DNA from 3 places in the Streptomyces sp. M92 genome. Region 3 is predicted to be linked to each of the others. Evidence: riboswitches for the same ligand, from Rfam matches in the RefSeq annotation. Region 3 holds a riboswitch; each other region holds the start of a gene.
What was found. Region 3 has a riboswitch for cyclic di-AMP ahead of M6G08_RS33955 (LysM peptidoglycan-binding domain-containing protein). Riboswitches for the same ligand answer to the same signal wherever they lie in the genome.
Positions count from the first base shown of each region.

Region 1 (6,315 bases), 4.9 Mb from region 3:
GCTCTCGTGTTGCCCACCATCCCGACCGGCCCACCGTCCCGACCGGCCCACCGTCCCGACCGGCCCGCCGTCCCGACCGGCCCACCATCACGACCGGCGCAGCCGGGACGCGCCCCGCAGCGTCCGCACCGCCAGCGACGCCAGCCGCGGCCGCTCGCGCACGAAGCCGTGCGCGCGGCGCACCGGCTCGCGACCGAGCCAGTGCAGCGCGGCGCCCGCTCCCGGCCGCGTCGCCGCGCCCTCGTACACGGGCAGTTCGCCGGTCTTCAGCGAGTCCTTGTACTCCGCCGGGCCCCGCCCCATGTCGAGCATGCCGATGCCCTCGGCCGCGGCGGCCTCGGCCATCCGCAGGTGCAGGATCAGCCCCGGCGAGTACTTGGCGAAGTCCGGGTCGTACGCCGGGAACCAACACGCCAGGACCGTCGCCGAGCGGAGCCCGAAGTGGGCGGCGACCGGCCGTCCGCCGGCGTAGAGCACGGACAGCGTGCCCGTGCACTCCGGCGCCCGGGTCCCGGCCAGCCGCCGGACGAGCCGGGTGATCCACTCCCGGGCGAACCGGTCCCGGCGCCCCGTCCTGCGGTACTGCGCCGACTTCCAGCCCATGAGGGTGCGCAGTGCGGCCGGGTCGCGCTCGTCGAAGACGAAGCGCACGTCCCCGACCTGGCGGCCGAGCCGGCGCTCCTTGGCGAGGGTGGTCTTCAGGAACTTCGGCGACCGCGCGCGCAGCGCGCTCTCGTACGCCGCGTACCCCTGCTCCACGTCGATGACGTAGGTGGCGTGCTCCTCGGCGGCGAGCGGCACGAACAGACCCTGGTCCGCCTCCAGGTTGTCGAAGGCGAAGCTGGACAGGGAGCAGGCCCGCAGCAGTCGGCGGGTGTCAGGGGCGAGGTCCTGGCGCAGCACCGCGCCCTGGCAGTCCGACACCCCGAGCCCGATCGCGCGGCCCTGCCCCAGGGGCCCGCGCTCGTGCGGCAGGAAACCCGCCGCCTCTCCGCCGTCGTACACCACTGCCACCCGCGCTCGCGGCCGCACCCGGCCCACGACGTCGGTGAACTCCGGTTCCATGAACGGATTGCGTGGCGCCGTCGACTTGGCGCGCAGCTCGCGCCAGCGTTCCCGTTCCCCCTCGCCCAGTTCCTCCGGCCTGAGCACACGCACACGTCCGCTGTTCAACCCGACCCCCCGATCAAGCTCCCCCTGGACACAAGGAAGGTACCTCCGGGGCCGCCCGGCCGGTAGGTAGCGGACCATCTTGTTGCCAACCGGTGCACAGGCCTTTAACCGGCTTTAGCCGATGATGTGTAAGGTTTCGGACACGATCGGGCGTCGTCGTGCGTACTCGGACGTACTCGCTGCGCCCTCGTTCGGAAGCGGTCCGGAAGCGGTCGCGGGTGAGTCGGGCACGTGCCGCGTCCGTATTCTCTGATCATGGACCGCACCGCATACTCACTCGTCGCCACCGACCTCGACGGCACGCTGCTCCGCGGCGACGACACCGTCTCCGACCGGTCGCTGGCCGCGCTGGCCCGGGCGGCCGACGCCGGTGCGCGGCACCTGGTGGTGACGGGGCGGCCGGCGCCCAGGGTGCGGCCCCTCCTGGACCGCCTCGGCTGCACGGGGCTCGCGGTGTGCGGACAGGGCGCGCAGGTGTACGACGCGGGCGCGCACCGGATGCTCTGGTCGGTCACCCTGGACCGGGAACTGGCCGAGACCGCGCTCGGCAAGATCGAGGCGGAGGTCGGGCAGGTGTACGCCGCGGTCGACCAGGACGGCGTCGACGGCCTCACCCTCATCGAGCCCGGGTACCTGATGCCCCACCCCACCCTGCCCGCGGTGCGCGTCGGCCGGCGCGACGAACTGTGGGCCACGCCGATCAGCAAGGTGCTGCTGCGCCACCCCGACCTGTCCGACGACGAGTTGGCGGCGACGGCGCGCGCGGTGGTCGGCTCCCTCGCCACGGTCACCATGTCGGGGCCGGGGACGGTGGAGCTCCAGCCGTGCGGCATCACCAAGGCGACCGGCCTGGCGCTGGCCGCGGAGCGCCTGGGGGTGGGCCGGCAGCGGACGATCGCCTTCGGGGACATGCCCAACGACATCCCCATGTTCCACTGGGCTGCCCACGGTGTCGCCATGGCCGGCGCCCACCCCGAACTCAAGGCGGTCGCCGACGAGGTCACCACGGCGAACGAGGACGACGGCGTGGCCGTCGTCCTCGAACGGATCTTCAGTACCTCTTGATGCGGCTCAGTACGCGCCCGGGTGCGGCTCAGTAAGCACCGAAGACGTTGTCGATGGAGCCGTAGCGGTCGGCCGCGTAGTTGCAGGCGGCGGTGATGTTGGCGACCGGGTCGTACGGGTCCCAGGAGGTGCCCTCGACGTGGTACGCCCGGAAGGTCGGGTCGATCACCTGGAGCAGGCCCTTGGACGGGGTGCCGTTGATGGCGTTGATGTCCCAGTTGTTGATGGCGAGCGGGTTGCCGGACGACTCCCGCATGATGTTGCGGTGGATGCCCTCGTAGGTGCCGGGGATGCCGTGCTGCGCCATGACGTCGAGCGACTCGCGGATCCAGCCGTCGAGGTTGTTCGAGTACGCCGTGGTGGCGGTGGCGGTGGCGGTGGCGGTGGCGGTGGCGGTGGCGGCCGGCGCGGCGGCCGGGGTGGCCGCGGAGGCGCTGGTGGCACCGATGAGCGGCAGGGCGAGCACCGCGGCGCCGGTGCCGGCCACAGCCAGCTTCCGGGCGATACGGCCGGCGCGGGCGTGACGGTTCTGACCGTTGGCAGACATGCTGAGTCCCTCTCCTTACGCCTGCGAGGTGAGCTGTCGGGTTCGGGCGGGGAGGTGCCCGGCCGGGCCCTGACGGGCACGGCTTCACCCCGAGCCGCTCCGGTGGTGACCGGTGCGGCGACTTACCTGGGTCCCCCGCTCCTGCCGGCGAGTGTGTTGGCGGATGACTGTGCGTCCGGGCGGTGGCAGGATTCGGCGTCCGCCCGACAGGCCGGGAACGTATGCGAGAGCACATGTCCGGAACAAGTGCAGGAATCACCCAACACGCCTGTTGACCTTGGTCTGGGGCATTTGGGGTGCTTGATCCTTTGCGGCCGCCAAGCTTCAACTCGCTTGCGGGGCAACGGGAGGGCGCAGTCGGCGGCCGGGTTGCCTGCGGGTGGCCCGAAGTGAGCCAACTCACCGGCCTCAATAAGAGCGGCAATTCGGGCATTCAGCCCAAGTGTGAGTCAATCGTTCGCAGGTCGGGAGGGCTTCGGGAGTGGGAGGGCGTCGGGGGTGGGAGGGCCTCGGGGGTGGGAGGGCTTCGGGAGTGGGTGGGCCTCGGGGCGGGTGAGCGGCCGGCCCCGAGGTGCCGTCGGGCGGTCTCCGTGAGCGGCCGCCGTGCTGTCCGGTGTTCACGAGCGCGCCCTGCGGGCATGCGTTCGTATCGACAGAGGAGGGCCGAGTGGGTGACGTACTCGGAGTGCGGGCCGTTGGGAGGGGTGATGTGATCTTCGGTGGCGGCTTCTGGCGTCGAGGGTGTCGATCGATATCTGCTCATATCGCCTGATCAAAAACATACCGCGCATGATCCGATACCGACCGGCCTGTAACGGTGGGCGCTAGCGGTGATCGAAACGTGACCGGATACGCTGACTTGAGTGGTGGCAGCGACCTATCGACAAACCAGGTAATCGCCAGTAGACACCAGCAGACAGGAGACCCCTCGTGACCGTCGTCGGGCCGTTCGGGCTGAGCGTGCGGGACCAGGCTCTGGAAGCCGATGTCCAGGCCGGATTGGTCGCGGTCGAGGAAGGGTTGCTTGAGGCAACCAAAAGCGAGGTGCCCTTCATCACGGAGGCCGCCCAGCACCTGGTGCGGGCCGGCGGCAAACGGTTCCGGCCACTGCTGGTGATGCTCTCGGCCCAGTTCGGCGACCCCTACGCCCCCGGCATCGTGCCCTCGGCCGTCGTCGTCGAGCTGACCCACCTCGCCACCCTGTACCACGACGACGTGATGGACGAGGCCGCCGTGCGCCGCGGGGTGCCCAGCGCGAACACCCGCTGGGGCAACTCGGTCGCCGTCCTCACCGGCGACTTCCTCTTCGCCCGCGCCTCCCAGATCCTCGCCGACCTCGGCCCCGAGGCGGTCCGCGTGCAGGCGCTGGCGTTCGAGCGGCTGGTCACCGGCCAGATCCTCGAGACGGCCGGGCCGCAGGACGGACGTGACCCGGTCGACCACTACCTGGACGTGCTGGGCGGCAAGACGGGGTCGCTGGTGGCGGTCTCCTGCCGGTTCGGCGCGATGATGTCGGGCGCCGACGAGACCGTCGTCGACGTGCTCACCCAGTACGGCGAGCGGCTCGGCGTCGCCTTCCAGCTCGCGGACGACGTCCTGGACATCGCCTCCGACTCCCAGGAGTCCGGCAAGACCCCCGGCACCGACCTGCGCGAGGGCATCCCGACCCTGCCGGTCCTGCGGCTGCGCGAGCGCGCGGAGCGGCTGGGGCTCGCCGAGGACGTCGCCCTGTCCGAGCTGCTCGACTCCGACCTGAGCGACGACGCCCGGCACGCCGAGGCCCTGCGCCTGCTGCGCGCCCACCCCGCGCTGGAACAGGCGCGCAAGGACACCGTCCGGTATGCCAGGGACGCCCGGGCGGCGCTGGCCCCGCTGCGGGAGTGCGAGGCGAAGTCCGCGCTGGTGGAGCTGTGCGACGCCGTGGTGCACCGGGCCGGCTGACCGCGCGGTGCGGTGACCCGCCTCACGTCGTGGGCGTACCCCGCCCCCTACGGGCCGGGGGAGCCGCCGCCCGTCGGTGTCATCCCGTAGGAGTACGCGGAGTTGAGTCCGCGGTCTGACGCTTCTCCCCGGCCGATTTGGTCAGATGGACACCACGGAAAACACCAATCCTCACCGATTCGGGTGAGAATGGCGGCTCACGGGTGAGACGACGAGTGCGAGGTCGCGAGACAGCCGCCGCCGACGACGGAGGTAGGGCACAGATGGCACCGATCGATTCCGACGACAACAGGACCGCCGCGGAGGGCGAGGACTCGCGCGCCGGACGGCGCAAGGCCGCGCGCTACGTCGTCCCGGTCGCGGTGATGGGAGTGGCGGCCGCGACGATCGGGCTGGTCCCCGCGATCGCCGACTCCGGGGACCCGGACCTCCCGAAGGTCACGGCGGAACAGCTCATAGAGAAGATCGCCAAGTCGGACGTCGAGCAGCTGTCCGGCACGGTGAAGATCACCACGGATCTGGGCCTGCCGAACCTCGGTGGCCTGGAAAGTGGCTTGATGTCCGGTATGTCCGGCGCGCCGGGTGCGGCCGGTGAGGAAGACGGCTCCGCCGCCGACCCGTCGGCCAAGCTCACCGAGCTGGTGTCCGGCACCCACACGCTGCGGGTCGCGGCGGACGGCCCCGACCGGCAGAAGCTCTCCCTGCTGGAGAACGCCGCCGAGTACAGCCTGATCCACGACGGCAAGGACGTCTGGGGCTACGACAGCGCGTCCAACGAGGTCTACCACTCGACCACGTCCGGGGCGGCCGGGCAGTCGGAGAAGCAGAAGCAGCGGCAGCAGCCGGAGCAGGACGTGCCGGCCACGCCGAAGGACTTCGCCGAGCAGGCGCTCAAGGCGGTCGACGACACCACCTCCGTCACCGTCGACGGCACCGCGCAGGTGGCCGGCCGGGACGCGTACCGACTGGTGATCGAGCCCAAGCAGGAGGGCTCCACGGTCGGCGCCGTCAGCATCGCGGTGGACGCGAAGACCGGTATGCCGCTGAAGTTCACGCTCACCCCGGCGAGCGGCGGCGCCGCCGTCGTGGACGTGGGCTTCACCCAGGTCAGCTTCGCGAAGCCGGACGCGTCGACCTTCGACTTCACCCCGCCCAAGGGCGCGAAGGTCACCGAGGCCGACGAGATGGCCGGGGCGCCGGAGCACGGGCGCGAGGCGGCCGGCGCCGACGTGGCCGGGGAGCTGGACGGCCTGGAGGTCATCGGCGAGGGCTGGGACTCCATCGCCACCTTCGACACCGGCGGCCAGGGCCTGCCCACCGCCTCCGCGGGCGGCGACGCCGGTGCTCTCGGCGGCTTCCTCGGCTCCTTCGGCGACCAGGTCGAGGGCGACTTCGGCTCCGGCACGGTCTTCAAGACCCGCCTGGTCAACGCCCTGATCACGGACGACGGCAAGGTCTACGCCGGCGCCGTCACCAAGGACGCGCTGGTGAAGGCGGCCGACGCGGCGAAGTAGACGCCGGACCGGAGCGGGAACGACGAGGAGAGGGAGCCGATGGCCGAACCGTCCGCCACCGAGCCGGAGCACCCG
Region 1 is NZ_CP101137.1:2,483,490-2,489,804, forward strand. Features, by position in the region: gene M6G08_RS11310 (GNAT family N-acetyltransferase) at 88-1,158, opposite strand; gene M6G08_RS11315 (HAD family hydrolase) at 1,429-2,238, shown strand; gene M6G08_RS11320 (transglycosylase SLT domain-containing protein) at 2,267-2,785, opposite strand; cyclic di-AMP (ydaO/yuaA leader) riboswitch at 2,790-2,957, opposite strand; gene M6G08_RS11325 (polyprenyl synthetase family protein) at 3,716-4,726, shown strand; gene M6G08_RS11330 (LolA family protein) at 4,990-6,240, shown strand; gene M6G08_RS11335 (ABC transporter ATP-binding protein) at 6,280-6,315, shown strand, end outside.
Region 1: linked by a shared signal. The riboswitch ahead of M6G08_RS11320 (transglycosylase SLT domain-containing protein) and the one ahead of M6G08_RS33955 (LysM peptidoglycan-binding domain-containing protein) in region 3 are both predicted to bind cyclic di-AMP.

Region 2 (6,315 bases), 5.8 Mb from region 3:
GCCGGCCTGCTGCTCGCGATGGGCGTGCACGCGCTGTGGAACGGTTCGGCCGCGTTCGGCGAGTACGGCTTCCTCGCCGTGTACGGGGCGTTCATGGTGCCCTGCTTCGGCCTGCTGACCTGGCTGGTGATCTGGACCCGGCAGCGCGAACTGCGCACCGTGCGCACCGAGCTGCCCGCCTACGTCATGGCCGGCTGGCTGGCCCCGGCGGAGCCGCACGCCCTCGGCTCGATGCACGCCCGCCGACTCGCCCGGCAGTACGCCCGTCGGCACGCCGGGAAGCAGGCCGCGCGGGCGGTGGCGCAGTACGAGGCGTACGCGACCTCGCTGGCGTTCCTGCGGCAGCGGGGGCGAGCGGGCCGCGCGGGCGCCGGCTTCGCCGTACGGGAACGGGAACTGCTGGGCGCCCTGTGGCAGCGCCGCGAGGTGGCACGTCCGGCACTGGACCACGCGGCCCGCGCCACCGCTCCCCCGCCCGTCGCCCCCTGGCCCGGGTCCGGGGTGACCGGAGCGCCCGGGGTGTACGGCGCCACCGTGGCTCACGCCACGTACGGCTACGCGGGCCCCTGGACTCCGGCCTTCGCGGCGGCCCCGTCACCGGCCCCGTACGCCGTGCCGGCCCGGCCCTCGTACCCGTACCCGCCGTACGCCCGGCCCCACCTCCACCGGCCGTAGCCTGCCTCAGGCCGACGCCTCCGTCAGCCGCCCGGTCTCGTCCTCCGTCAAGGTCAGCTCCGCCACCCCCAGCAGCGCCGACAGCTGCTCCACCGTGCGCGCGGACGCGATCGGCGCGGCCACCGTCGGCTGTGCGGCCAGCCAGGCCAGGGCGACCGTGGCGACGGGGGCGGAGTGGGTCTCGGCGATCTCGTCCAGGACCGCGAGGACCCGCTGCCCGCGCTCGCTCTCCAGGTGCTTGGCGGCGCCGCCCGCGCGCGGGCTGTCGACGGTCGCGCCGGGCCGGTACTTGCCGGTGAGGAAGCCGGACGCGAGGGCGTAGTAGGGCACGGCGGCCAGACCGGACCGCTCGGCGAGGTCGCGCAGTCCGCCCTCGTAGGTGTCGCGGGAGACCAGGTTGTAGTGGGGCTGGAGTGCCACGTACCGGGCGAGGCCCTCCCGGTCGGAGAAGTCCAGGGAGGCGGCGAGCCGCTCGGCGGAGATGTTGGAGGCGGCGATGTGCCGGACCTTGCCCGCCCGCACCAGTTCGTCGAGCGCGCCGATGATCTCCTCGACCGGCACCTCGGGCTTGTCGAAGTGGGTGTAGTAGAGGTCGATGTGGTCGGTGCCCAGGCGGCGCAGCGAGGCGTCGGCGGCCGCCTTGATGTTCGCGGCGCTCAGTCCCGGGTAGTCGGGGTGCTGGCTGACCTTGGTGGCGAGGACGACGTCGTCACGGTTGCCGCGGGCCGCGAGCCACTTGCCGAGGACGGTCTCGGACTCGCCGCCGCTGTTGCCGTCGACCCAGGCGGAGTAGGAGTCGGCGGTGTCGACGAAGTTGCCGCCCGCCGCGGTGTAGGCGTCGAGGACGGCGAAGGAGGTGTCCTGGTCGGCGGTCCAGCCGAAGACGTTGCCGCCGAGGGCGAGGGGGAAGACCTTCAGGTCGGAGGAGCCGAGCTTGCGCAGAGGAGTCATGTACTGCGTCAACGAGCCCGGCGGATCCCGGGATTCCGGCAGCGGGGCAAAAATCCCGCAAACCGGCAGCCCTGACGTCGGGGGGTCGCCGTCAGGACCGCCGGGGATCAGGAGTGACGACCGGCGTGTGCGGTGTGGCTCAGGGGGTGAGGCCCTTGCTCTGCAGCCAGGCCATCGGGTCGAGGCTGCCGCCGCCGGCCGTGTGGACCTCCATGTGCAGGTGGGCGCCGGTGACGTTGCCGGTGGCGCCGACGCGGCCGATGACGTCGCCGGTGGTGACCTTCTGGCCGACGCTGACGCTGATCGAGGACTGGTGGGCGTACCAGATCTCGGTGCCGTCGTCGAGGGTGAGCACGGTCTTGTAGCCGTACGACCCCTCGTACCCGGCCGACGTGATGGTGCCGCTGTGCACCGCCTTGAGCAGCGTGCCCGTGGGGGCGGCGAAGTCGAGGCCGGTGTGGTGGCCGGAGGACCAGTAGGGGCCCGCCTGCCCGAAGGTGGAGGAGATCGTGTACGAGGAGGTGGGCAGCGTGAACTGCTTGGCCAGCTTCGCGAGCCGCTCGGCCTCGGCCTTCTTCGCGGCTTCCTCCTCCGCCTTCTTCTTGGCGGCGGCGGCCTCGGCCTCGGCCTCCTTCTCCGCCTTGGCGGCGGCTTCCGCGGCCTTCTTCTCGGCGGCGGCCGCTGCCTCGGCGGCGGCCTTGCTCTCGACCTGGGCCTGCTGCTGCTCGGCCTGTGCCATGATCCGCGCCCGCAGCGACTCACCCGCGTCGGAGGTGCCGCTTTCCTCCCCCGTGCCGGCGGAGGCGGCGGCGATGCCGCTGAGCGGGGTGGCGGAACCCTCGGGCTCGGGCTCCTCGTCGGAGAGGATCGAGCCGACGTTCGGCATGTCCGGCATGGAGATGGACACCGGCGGCTTGCCGGTCTGCGCGCTGGCCATGCCGCCGGCGCCGACGGCGGCTATGACACCGACGCCGAGGACGGTGGAGCTGCGGGCGAGTCCGCCGCGCTGCTTGGCGACGCGGTGCCGGCCGCGCACGGGGCGGATGGACTCCGCGGTGGGGTTCCACTCCTCCCAGGGGCCCTCTTCGGCGCGGTGGACGTCGTAGCCGAAGGTGTCGGTGTCGTGCCCGCTGGGCACGAACGGGGCCTCGGGGGCAGGCCGGTTGGACGCCACGTGGGCGTACTCCTTTCCTTCCTTTCGCCTACCGGGTTAGCTGACGGGTTCGGAGCAGGAAGGTCTCCTACGCGCGTATATCCGCCGTGCCTGGCACGGCGTCATACGCCCGATTCACCCCAAGTGGTGGTTCCCCGGTTCCCTCGCGGGATTCGGCGCGTGCGCACGGAGCCGCCTTCTGTGACGGCTGGGACGACCGCGCTGCGTTATCGAACGTTAATAGACGGGGGCCTCGGATTCCAAGCCGTTCCGCTTGATCATTAACAGAACCCGGGGTGACACAGGCCTCATGAACGGTGAAATCCGCACGAGTTGACCCCTCCTCAGCGCCCCTTCGGCACCCCTTTCCGCAAGCACCACACCTGACGGTATGTCAGTTGTTATGCGCAGGGCGCTCGCCCCGTCACGGGCCGTGGTCAGGGCCGTCGTACGGCGAGCAGCGCCATGTCGTCGGCCATGCCGCCCCCGGAGTGCCTGCGCACGTCCTCGGCGAGGGTGCCGAGCAGGTCTTCCGGGTGCCGGAACACACAGCCGGCCAGCCGCTCGTGCGGGTCGTAGAACTCGCCCCGGCCGTCGCGGGCTTCCGACAGTCCGTCGGTGTAGAGCAGCAGCGTGGCCCCGCCGGGGAACGGGGCCTCCTCCGCCCGGTCGGGCCACACGCCCAGTTCCCCCATCCCGAGCGGCAGCGCCGACTCCCGGGCGGGCAGCAGGCGCAGGGTGCCGTCGGCGTAGAGCAGCAGCGGTGGCGGGTGCCCCCGGTTGAGGACGCGGACGACGCCGTCGCCGTGCGGGAGTTCGGCGAGTACGGCGGTGGTGAACCCCTCGAAGGCGTCCAGCCCGTCGCGCCGGGTGCCCTCGCGGGCCAGCGCCCGCTCCAGCCGCTGGGCCACCGCCTCCAGTGTCGCCTCCTGTTCGGCGGCCTCCCGGAACGCGCCGATCACGACGGCGACGGCGGCGACCGCGCCCATGCCCTTGCCCCGCACGTCGCCGACGATGAGCCGGATGCCGCGCGGGCTGTCCTGCACGGCGTACAGGTCGCCGCCGATGAAGGCGTCGGCCTGCGCCGCCTCGTAGCAGGCGGCGATCTCGAAGCCGCCGATCCGCTCGGCGGGCTCGGGCAGCACGGCCCGCTGGGCGGCCTCGGCGATCTCGCGGACGGAGACGAGCCGCTCGCCGGTGCGGCGCACGAAGGCGTTGACGAGGACGGCGAGCACGGCCACCGTCGTGATGGTGATCAGCTCCGTGAGGGAGTCGACGTAGTGGATGACCTCCTTGGTCAGCTGGAGCCCGACGACGGCGGCGACCACGGCGGCACTCGTGAGCACCGTGCCGCGCCGCGAGTAGACCGCGGCGGCGACCAGGGGCGCGGCCGTGTAGAGGGGGCCCGCGGTGAAGTAGCGGGGGGTGAGGATGTCGTACAGGACGGCGACGACGATCAGCAGGACGGGCAGCGCGCGTACCAGGACCCGCCCGTAGGGGGCCCGGCGGCGCGGCTCTTCCCCGGGCGGCAGTACGCCGGCGGTGACGCCCAGTCCGGGGTCGGGCACGGGATCGCCGGGGAGCCGGCCGCCGGCCCTGGCGTACGCCCCCTCGTCGTCCACGTCACCTGGCCGCACCACTCGTCTCCCGCCACCCCGCACGTCCGCGCCGCTTGCCGCCTGGCCCTCCAGGTTTGCGGGAGTGGAGGCGGGGGGCGAGTCGTGAGGGCCGACCGGGTGAACGCACCGAGGGCCGGAATCCTCATGGATTCCGGCCCTCGGCCTTCAGTAGCGGGGACAGGATTTGAACCTGCGACCTCTGGGTTATGAGCCCAGCGAGCTACCGAGCTGCTCCACCCCGCGTCGTTGTGTTCACCACTGTACGTCATCCGGGGGGCGGAATGCACATCCGTATCTCCCTACCCCTCCAGATGGCGGTTCGGCGCCTTCGCCCGCCCCTCGTAATCCGGCAGTACGACGACGGTGGCGCCCTGCGCGGCGAGCACCCCGCTGCCGTCCGCGCCCGGCACGAAGGTGTCCGGCTCCCGCCAGGCCGTGACCACGCGGCGCACCCCCGCGTCGAGGATCAGCCGGGCGCACGGGGCCGGCCGGGAGGCGCGGCGGGCACACGGTTCCAGGCTGGAGTACACGGTGGCCGTGGCCAGCCGCGGGTCGCCCGGGCCGGTCTTGGCCAGCGCGGCCTCCTCCGCGTGCACCACGGCGTCCCCGCCCTCCCGCGAGTGCCCCCGCGCCAGCTCCGTGCCGTCGGCGGCGACCACGACCGCCCCCACGCTGAACGCCGTCCGAGACGGCGGGCACAGCTCGGCCAGCTCGCAGGCGAGCGCCAGCCAGTGCCGGTCGGCGGCGGTCACCCGGTGGCCGGTGCCGGGCGCCGTCGGCAGGTACCGCGTCAGTACGACGTCCTCGATGCGCCGCGCCTCCACCAGCCTGAGCCGCCCGCTCTGGTACCCGCCGGGCCCGAACAGCCGGGGCGCGTCCGGGTCGCCCACGAGGAGCGGCGCGAGCACGAGCTGAAGTTCGTCGGCGAGCTCCTGCCGCAGCAGCTGGGTGTGGACCGTCCCGCCGCCCTCGACCATCAGCCGCTCCACCCCTCGCCGGTCGTGCAGGTACTCCAGCGCCGTCCGCCAGTCGAGCACGGCACCGAGCGGCACGACGTCGGCGGCGATCCCGAGCGCGTGGGCCCGCCGGGCGCCCTCGTCCGTGGTCAGCAGTACCTTCTCCCCGCCCGTGTGCCAGAACCTGGCCGCCGGGTCCAGCTCGCCGGTGGCGCTGACGGTGACCTTGAGGGGGTACTCCGCCCGCCCCGCCGCGACCCGGGCGGCCCGCCGCTCGGGGGAGTTCACCAGCAGCCGCGGATTGTCGGCCCGGATCGTGCCGGCGCCGACGAGGATCGCGTCGACCGACGCCCGCACCTGGTCGACCCGGTCGAAGTCGGCGGGCGAGGAGAGCAGGAGCCGTTCGGGGCCGGTGTCGTCCAGGCAGCCGTCCAGGGAGACGGCGGCGGAGAGGAGGACGTAGGGAAGGGGCATGGCTGGCGCTCCGACGGACGGACGGATGGACGGACTGGGAGGGGCTGCCGAGGACCGTTACGTGCCCGTGAGACGGGCGAACCGCACCGGCTCGGCCAGGGCCTCCTCGGCATGGGGCACGTCCGCGGTACGGGCGGCGAGCGTCGCCACCGCGAGCCGGGCCGGCAGTGCCTCCGCGAACTTCAGGCCGCGCCCGGCCCGCTCGTCCACCTCGGGCAGGCACAGCCCCGAGGGGGCTTGGGGGACGGCAGCGGCCCAGCTTGCGGGGGTGACGTCCTCCCGGAGCGGCACCCACTGGTCGTGGGCCCGCCGATGCGGCACGACGACGGCTGACAGGGACGCGGCGAGGGTGGCGTTGGCCCGGTGGCCCGCCCAGGTCCACCAGCGGATGTCTCCTTCGGTGTGCCGGGTGACGAGAGTTCCGCCGGGGTGGACGGTGTGCAGGTGCCTGTCGTGGGCCTCGGCGAGTGCGGCGGCCGCGCGGGGC
Region 2 is NZ_CP101137.1:1,527,959-1,534,273, forward strand. Features, by position in the region: gene M6G08_RS06835 (PrsW family intramembrane metalloprotease) at 1-675, shown strand, start outside; gene M6G08_RS06840 (aldo/keto reductase) at 682-1,626, opposite strand; gene M6G08_RS06845 (M23 family metallopeptidase) at 1,766-2,800, opposite strand; cyclic di-AMP (ydaO/yuaA leader) riboswitch at 2,811-2,968, opposite strand; gene M6G08_RS06850 (PP2C family protein-serine/threonine phosphatase) at 3,217-4,401, opposite strand; tRNA gene M6G08_RS06855 (tRNA-Met) at 4,568-4,641, opposite strand; gene M6G08_RS06860 (dihydrofolate reductase family protein) at 4,698-5,828, opposite strand; gene M6G08_RS06865 (hypothetical protein) at 5,886-6,315, opposite strand, start outside.
Region 2: linked by a shared signal. The riboswitch ahead of M6G08_RS06845 (M23 family metallopeptidase) and the one ahead of M6G08_RS33955 (LysM peptidoglycan-binding domain-containing protein) in region 3 are both predicted to bind cyclic di-AMP.

Region 3 (6,315 bases):
AGGCGGCGAAGGTCCGCTCCAGCGCCTCGGGCGCCAGCCGCCCGGTGCGGTCGACGCCCTGCCCGAGCCGCACGATGGTCATGCGGCGGTCGAGGTCGGTCAGCTCGCCCGTCTCCGGGTGCGCGTCGGCGACCAGCAGGCGGATGGAGTTCGTGCCGCAGTCGATGGCGGCGACCCGGGTCACTTGGCGTCCTCCCCGTCCGTCCCGTCCGTCCCGTCCGTCCCGGAAACCGTCACGCACGGTCCCTTGCGCCACCACTCGGGCAGCATCGCGATCGCCTCGTCGCCCAGCGGGTTGACGCCGGGACCGGCCGCCAGCGAGTGGGCGACCAGGACGTGCAGGCACTTCACGCGGTCCGGCATGCCGCCCGCGCTCGGGAAGCCGGTCAGCTCCTCGATCTCGTCGCGGCGCCGGATGTAGTCCTGGTGCGCGGCCCGGTAGGCGGCGGCCAGCTCCGGGTCGGCGGCCAGGCGCTCGGTCATCTCCTTCATCACGCCGTTCGCCTCCAGCGTGCCGATCGCGGAGGCCGCCTTCGGGCACGTCAGGTAGTACAGCGTGGGGAAGGGCGTGCCGTCGGGCAGCCGCGGCGCCGTCTCCACGACGTCCGGCTGGCCGCAGGGGCAGCGGTGGGCGATGGCGCGCAGGCCGCGCGGGGGGCGTCCGAGCTGCTGCTCGAACGCCTCGACGTCCGCGTCGGTGGGCTCGGTGCGCTCGGTGGTCGGCGGGGGAGTCTGCATGACTGTCTTCTGCTGGTCTTCCTGTTGAGTCACGGCCGGTGCGGTCGTTGCGCTGCCCGCACGGCTCACCGCCGGTCGGCGGCGGCGTCGGCCTTGTCGATGCCGTCCCACACGTTCCGGTACCAGGGACGGTCGGCGGCACCCGCCTCGGCGCGGGCCTGCCGGGCCGCGTCCGGGTCGACGACGATGAACCCCGTCTCCCCCGGCATCACGTAGTGCAGCCGCAGCCGGACCTGCTGCTCGGCGTAGGCGTCGTCCTGCCAGCGGGCCTTGAGGTCGCGCAGCTCCTCGACCCGCTCCCGGGTCTCCTGCTGCTGCCGCCGGAGGTCGGCGATCTCGGCGCGCTGGGCGACGTACTGCCGTATCGGGTAGGCGAGGGCGACGACGAGCGAGCAGAGCACCATCGCCAGCAGCGCGGCCCGGCCGGTCAGGCGGGAGCGGCGGGCCTGGCGCTTGGTCTGCGAGCGGTAGACCCGGGCCGCGGTCTGTTCCCCGATGATCCGGATCCTGGTCGCGGTGGAGAAACGGTCCCGGTCCTTCACCGCCATGTCTGTCCCCGCCTTCAGTCCACACGTGCGTACGTCCCCGCACACGGTACGGGACCGAGTACGGGGACGTACGTACGACGCTGCCTACAAGGGCGGTGCTCAGCCCTTGAAGCGGGGGAACGCGCTGCGGCCGGCGTACACCGCGGCGTCGTCGAGGATCTCCTCGATGCGCAGCAGCTGGTTGTACTTGGCGACGCGCTCGGAGCGGGCCGGGGCGCCGGTCTTGATCTGGCCGCAGTTGGTGGCGACGGCCAGGTCGGCGATGGTGACGTCCTCGGTCTCGCCGGAGCGGTGGGACATCATGCACTTGAAGCCGTTGCGCTGGGCCAGCTCCACGGCGTCCAGGGTCTCGGTCAGCGAACCGATCTGGTTGACCTTGACGAGGAGGGCGTTGGCGGCGTTCTCGTCGATGCCGCGGGCAAGGCGCTCCGGGTTGGTGACGAACAGGTCGTCGCCGACGAGCTGGACCTTGTCACCGAGCTTGTCGGTGATGGTCTTCCAGCCCTCCCAGTCGTCCTCGAACAGCGGGTCCTCGATGGAGACCAGCGGGTACGCGTCGACCAGCTCGGCGTAGTACTCGGTCATCTCGGCGGCGGAGCGCGTCTTGCCCTCGAAGGTGTAGGCGCCGTCCTTGTAGAACTCGGAGGCGGCCACGTCGAGCGCCAGGGCGATCTGCTCGCCGGGGGTGTAGCCGGCCTCCTTGATCGCCTCGAGGATGAGGTCGAGGGCCTCGCGGTTGGAGCCGAGGTTCGGGGCGAAGCCGCCCTCGTCGCCGAGGCCGGTGGCCAGGCCCTTGCTCTTCAGGACCTTCTTCAGGGTGTGGTAGACCTCGGCGCCCCAGCGCAGGGCCTCGGAGAAGGACTCCGCGCCGATCGGGGCGATCATGAACTCCTGGATGTCCACGTTGGAGTCGGCGTGCGAGCCGCCGTTCAGGATGTTCATCATCGGCACCGGCAGCAGGTGCGCGTTGGGGCCGCCCAGGTAGCGGAAGAGCGGCAGGTCGGACGCCTCGGAGGCGGCGTGGGCGACGGCGAGGGAGACGCCGAGGATGGCGTTGGCGCCCAGCGAGCCCTTGTTGTCGGTGGCGTCCAGGTCGAACATGGCCTGGTCGATCAGGCGCTGCTCGGTGGCGTCGTAGCCGACCAGCTCCGGGCCGATCTGCTCGATCACGGCGAGGACGGCCTTCTCGACGCCCTTGCCCAGGTAACGGCCGGCATCGCCGTCACGGAGTTCGATGGCCTCGAAGGCGCCGGTGGAGGCGCCGGAGGGAACGGCGGCACGACCCGTGCTGCCGTCGTCGAGGCCGACCTCGACCTCGACCGTGGGGTTGCCTCGGGAGTCCAGGATTTCCCGGGCTACGACGACGTCGATGGACGGCACGAGCATCTCCTTCTTCAATGTGACGCTTCGGTGTGACGCGCGGGTCCGAGGACCGCGGCGGCTCTGCGGGACCGAGCCTAACCGGCTCCGGGCGATCGGCCAGCCGATCGCCCACCCGCTGGACAGAACCGAGAGTAAATTGTTTCCGAACGGAACAAAGACGTTTCCGAAAATCCGTTCGGGATCACGGGTGATTCCGGGGCTGGATCCAGGGCTGGATCCAGGGCGCGAAAAACCCGCCCCGGTGCGTACGGGGGAACACGCACCGGGGCGGGAGTCACGGGGGCCGCCGCTTACTTCAGGTGCAGCTGCTGGCCCGGGTAGATCAGGTCGGCGTCGTCGACGATGTCGCCGTTCAGCTCGAACAGCTTCGCCCAGCCGCCCTTCACGTCGTGCTCCTCGGCGATCGAGCTGAGGGTGTCGCCCTTGACGACCTCGTACTCGCCGTCGCCCTTCTCGACCTTCTTGCCGGTCGGGGTGGTGACGGTCTTCTTCTCGGCGGGCTTGTCGGCCTTCGGCTCGGCGGCCGGACGCTCGTCGGAGCGGGAGGCCTTCTGCTCGGTGGAGCGCTCGGCGGTGGAGGCGCTGTCCTGGCTCTGCGAGGAGCCGCTGTCCTGGCTCTCGGAGCCGCCGCCGGTGTACGCGGCGTTCGACAGGCCGGTGCCGCAGACCGGCCAGGCACCCTTGCCCTGACCCGCGAGCACCTTCTCGGCGATCTCGATCTGCTGCGCCTTGGTCGCCTGGTCCGCGGTCGCGGCGTACTGCGTGCCGCCGTAGCCGGCCCAGGTGGAGGCGGAGAACTGCAGACCGCCGTAGTAACCGTTGCCGGTGTTGATGGACCAGTTGCCGCCGGACTCGCACTGCGCGACGGCGTCCCACTCGGACGCGGTGGCGGCGGAGGCGTTGCCGGCCGCCATCAGCGGGGCGGCGACGGCGGCACCGGTGACACCGGCGACGGCGACGATACGGGTGGCCTTGGACGGACGGCGGTGCTTGCCCTTGCCGGAAAACAGCATGGTTGATCCCCTCACCGACGCCTGCGAGGTGAGCTGTCGGGTTCGGGCCGGTTGAGTTGCCCGGCCGGGTCCCTCGCGGAACTCGGCTCCACCCCTAGCCGCTCCGGCTCAACTGCCCGGTGCGGCACTTACCTTGGTTCCCCCGCTCCTGCCTGCGGCGCTCGAAGCGACGACTGTTCCCGTGCGGCCGCTGGCAGGATTCGGCGTTGCGGCAGCCGGGGCCCGCGATGGCGAGCGGTCATGACCGTAGACACGCGCTCCGCGGATTTTCAAAGACGATCACGGCTTCTGAGACCTATCTCTCACGAGATCCAAAACGGACATAAAGTCTCTAACCGTGACGTGAACTCCCCCTACTTTTCGCCCGATTCGCCCGTGACCGTGAGCTTCTGACCGGGCAGGATGTGGTCCGGGTCGGAGCCGACGACGTCCTTGTTGCCGGCGTAGAGCGAACGCCACCCGCCGTCGAGGTCAAGGGAGTCGGCGATGCCCCAGAGACTGTCTCCGGAACGGACCGTGTAGGCGCCGTCCACGGCCTCCCGCGCCTCACCCTCACCGCGCGAGGCGTGCCGGCCCGAAGAGGCGTCCGCACGGCCGTCCGTACGGCCGCTCGCCGCACTCTCGTCGGCACTGTCGCCGCGGTGCCGCCCCGCACCGGACTCGCCACCGTCGGCGGCCGTCGACGCACCGTCACTCTGCCCCACCTTGTCCGTTCCATCGGCCTTGGTGGTTCCTGTGGACGGGCCGCCGGATTCCCGCGGGTCGGCACCCGCCGAGGAATCGGATTCGACGGAAGTGCCCGGCTTGGGCGTTTCGTCCTCACTGGTCGACGAGGGGTCAGAAGTCGGCGCGGGGGACGACGAAGGAGACGCCCCGGCGGCCGGTTCGGACGTCTCGCCCGAACCGGTCGAGCCGGACGGGTTCGTGGAACCGGACGGGTCGGCCGTGCCGGACGGGTCACTCGCCTCCGGGGCGGTGGGCGTCGGCGAGGGATCCGCGGTCCCCGACGAACCGTCACCGGCCGAACCGGTGCCGCCGTCCAGGACCCCCGAATCGTTGCCCAGTCCCGCGAGCAGACCACAGGTCGGCCAGGAGGCGATGCCCTGGTCCGCGTGTATGTTCTCGGCGACTCTGATCTGCTGCGAGCGGCTGGCCTGGTCGGCGCTGCGCGCGTACTCCAGGCCGCCGTACCGCTCCCAGGCCTCCTGGGAGATCTGGAGGCCGCCGTAGTACCCGTTGCCGCTGTTCTGGCTCCAGGCGCCGCCGGTCTCGCACTCGGCGACCCGGTCCCAGTTCGCGCCGTCGGCCGCGTGGGCGCCGGTGGCGCCGAGGAGGGGGATCGCGATGGCGGAGCCGGTCACTCCGGCGGCGACGACCAGGGCGGGAGCCTGGCGGGGGCGACGGTGACGACCGTTCCCGGAGAGCATGCGACGACCTTTCACGAGACAGCGGGGACCGCGCGGCGGTAACGCTCAGGCCACGCTGATCCGTGAACGTATAGGCAGATGATCGCTTGTCACAAGTTCATGCCGCGCAGATCACGTGAAGATCACAAAGTTGAGCGCGTGTCACTTTTACTTCGGGGGCGCACCATGACCCGCCGATGCCGCGACGGGTGTGAAGGACACGGGCAGGGTGCGCAGGCCTCGCATGATGAGACCGCCGCGCCAGCGCAGTTCACCGGGCTCCGCGGCGAGCCGGAGGTCCGGGAGGCGGGTGAGGAGCGTGGCGAGCGCGGTCTGTCCCTCCAGCCGGGCGAGCGGGGCCCCGAGGCAGTAGTGGATGCCGTGTCCGTACCCCAGGTGCTGGCTGTCCCGGCGGGCGAGGTCGAGGGTGTCCGGGTCCGTGAAGCGCTCCGGGTCCCGGTCGGCGGCGGCCAGGACGACGAGGACGGGGTCGCCGGGCGCGATGTCCTGCCCGCCGAGGGTGAGCGGCCGGGTGGCGAAGCGCCAGGTGGCCATCTCCACCGGGCCGTCGTAGCGCAGGAGTTCCTCGACGCCGGTCTCCAGCAGGCCCCGCTCGCCGGCGGCGAGGGACGCCTGCAGGCGGTCCCGCTGCTCGGGGTGGGTGAGCAGGGCGTACGTACCGTTGCCGATCAGGTTGACGGTGGTCTCGAAGCCGGCGAAGAGAAGGATGAAGGCCATCGCCGCGGCCTCGTTCTCGGTGAGGTGCTCGCCGTGGTCGGAGGCGCGGATGAGGCCGGAGATCAGGTCCTCGCCGGGGCCGGGCTCGGGCGGCAGCGCGGCCCGCTTGCGGTGGATGAGGTCGGCCAGATAGCCCCGCATCTTCTTCACCGACCGCGCGACCCCGCCCCGGGGGCCTCCCCCGTGACGGATCATCATGCCCGCCCAGTCCCGGAAGTCGTCCTGGTCCTCGCGGGGGACGCCGAGCAGGTCGCAGATGGCGTAGATGGGCAGCGGGAAGGCGAACTCGTGGATCAGGTCGGCGCTCCCGGTCCGCGCGAACCGGTCGATGAGGTCGTCCGCCAGCTCCTGCACCCGCGGCGCGAACTCCGCGACCCGGCGGGGTGTGAACGCCTTGCTGACCAGCCGGCGCAGCCGGGTGTGGTCCGGCGGGTCGATGTTCAGCAGGTGGGTCATCAGCTCGGCCTTCCGCTCCCCCGGAATGCCGGT
Region 3 is NZ_CP101137.1:7,360,167-7,366,481, forward strand. Features, by position in the region: gene M6G08_RS33935 (Ppx/GppA phosphatase family protein) at 1-184, opposite strand, end outside; gene M6G08_RS33940 (DUF501 domain-containing protein) at 181-738, opposite strand; gene M6G08_RS33945 (FtsB family cell division protein) at 804-1,286, opposite strand; gene eno (phosphopyruvate hydratase) at 1,386-2,666, opposite strand; gene M6G08_RS33955 (LysM peptidoglycan-binding domain-containing protein) at 2,960-3,682, opposite strand; cyclic di-AMP (ydaO/yuaA leader) riboswitch at 3,686-3,852, opposite strand; gene M6G08_RS33960 (transglycosylase family protein) at 4,036-5,109, opposite strand; gene M6G08_RS33965 (cytochrome P450 family protein) at 5,257-6,315, opposite strand, start outside.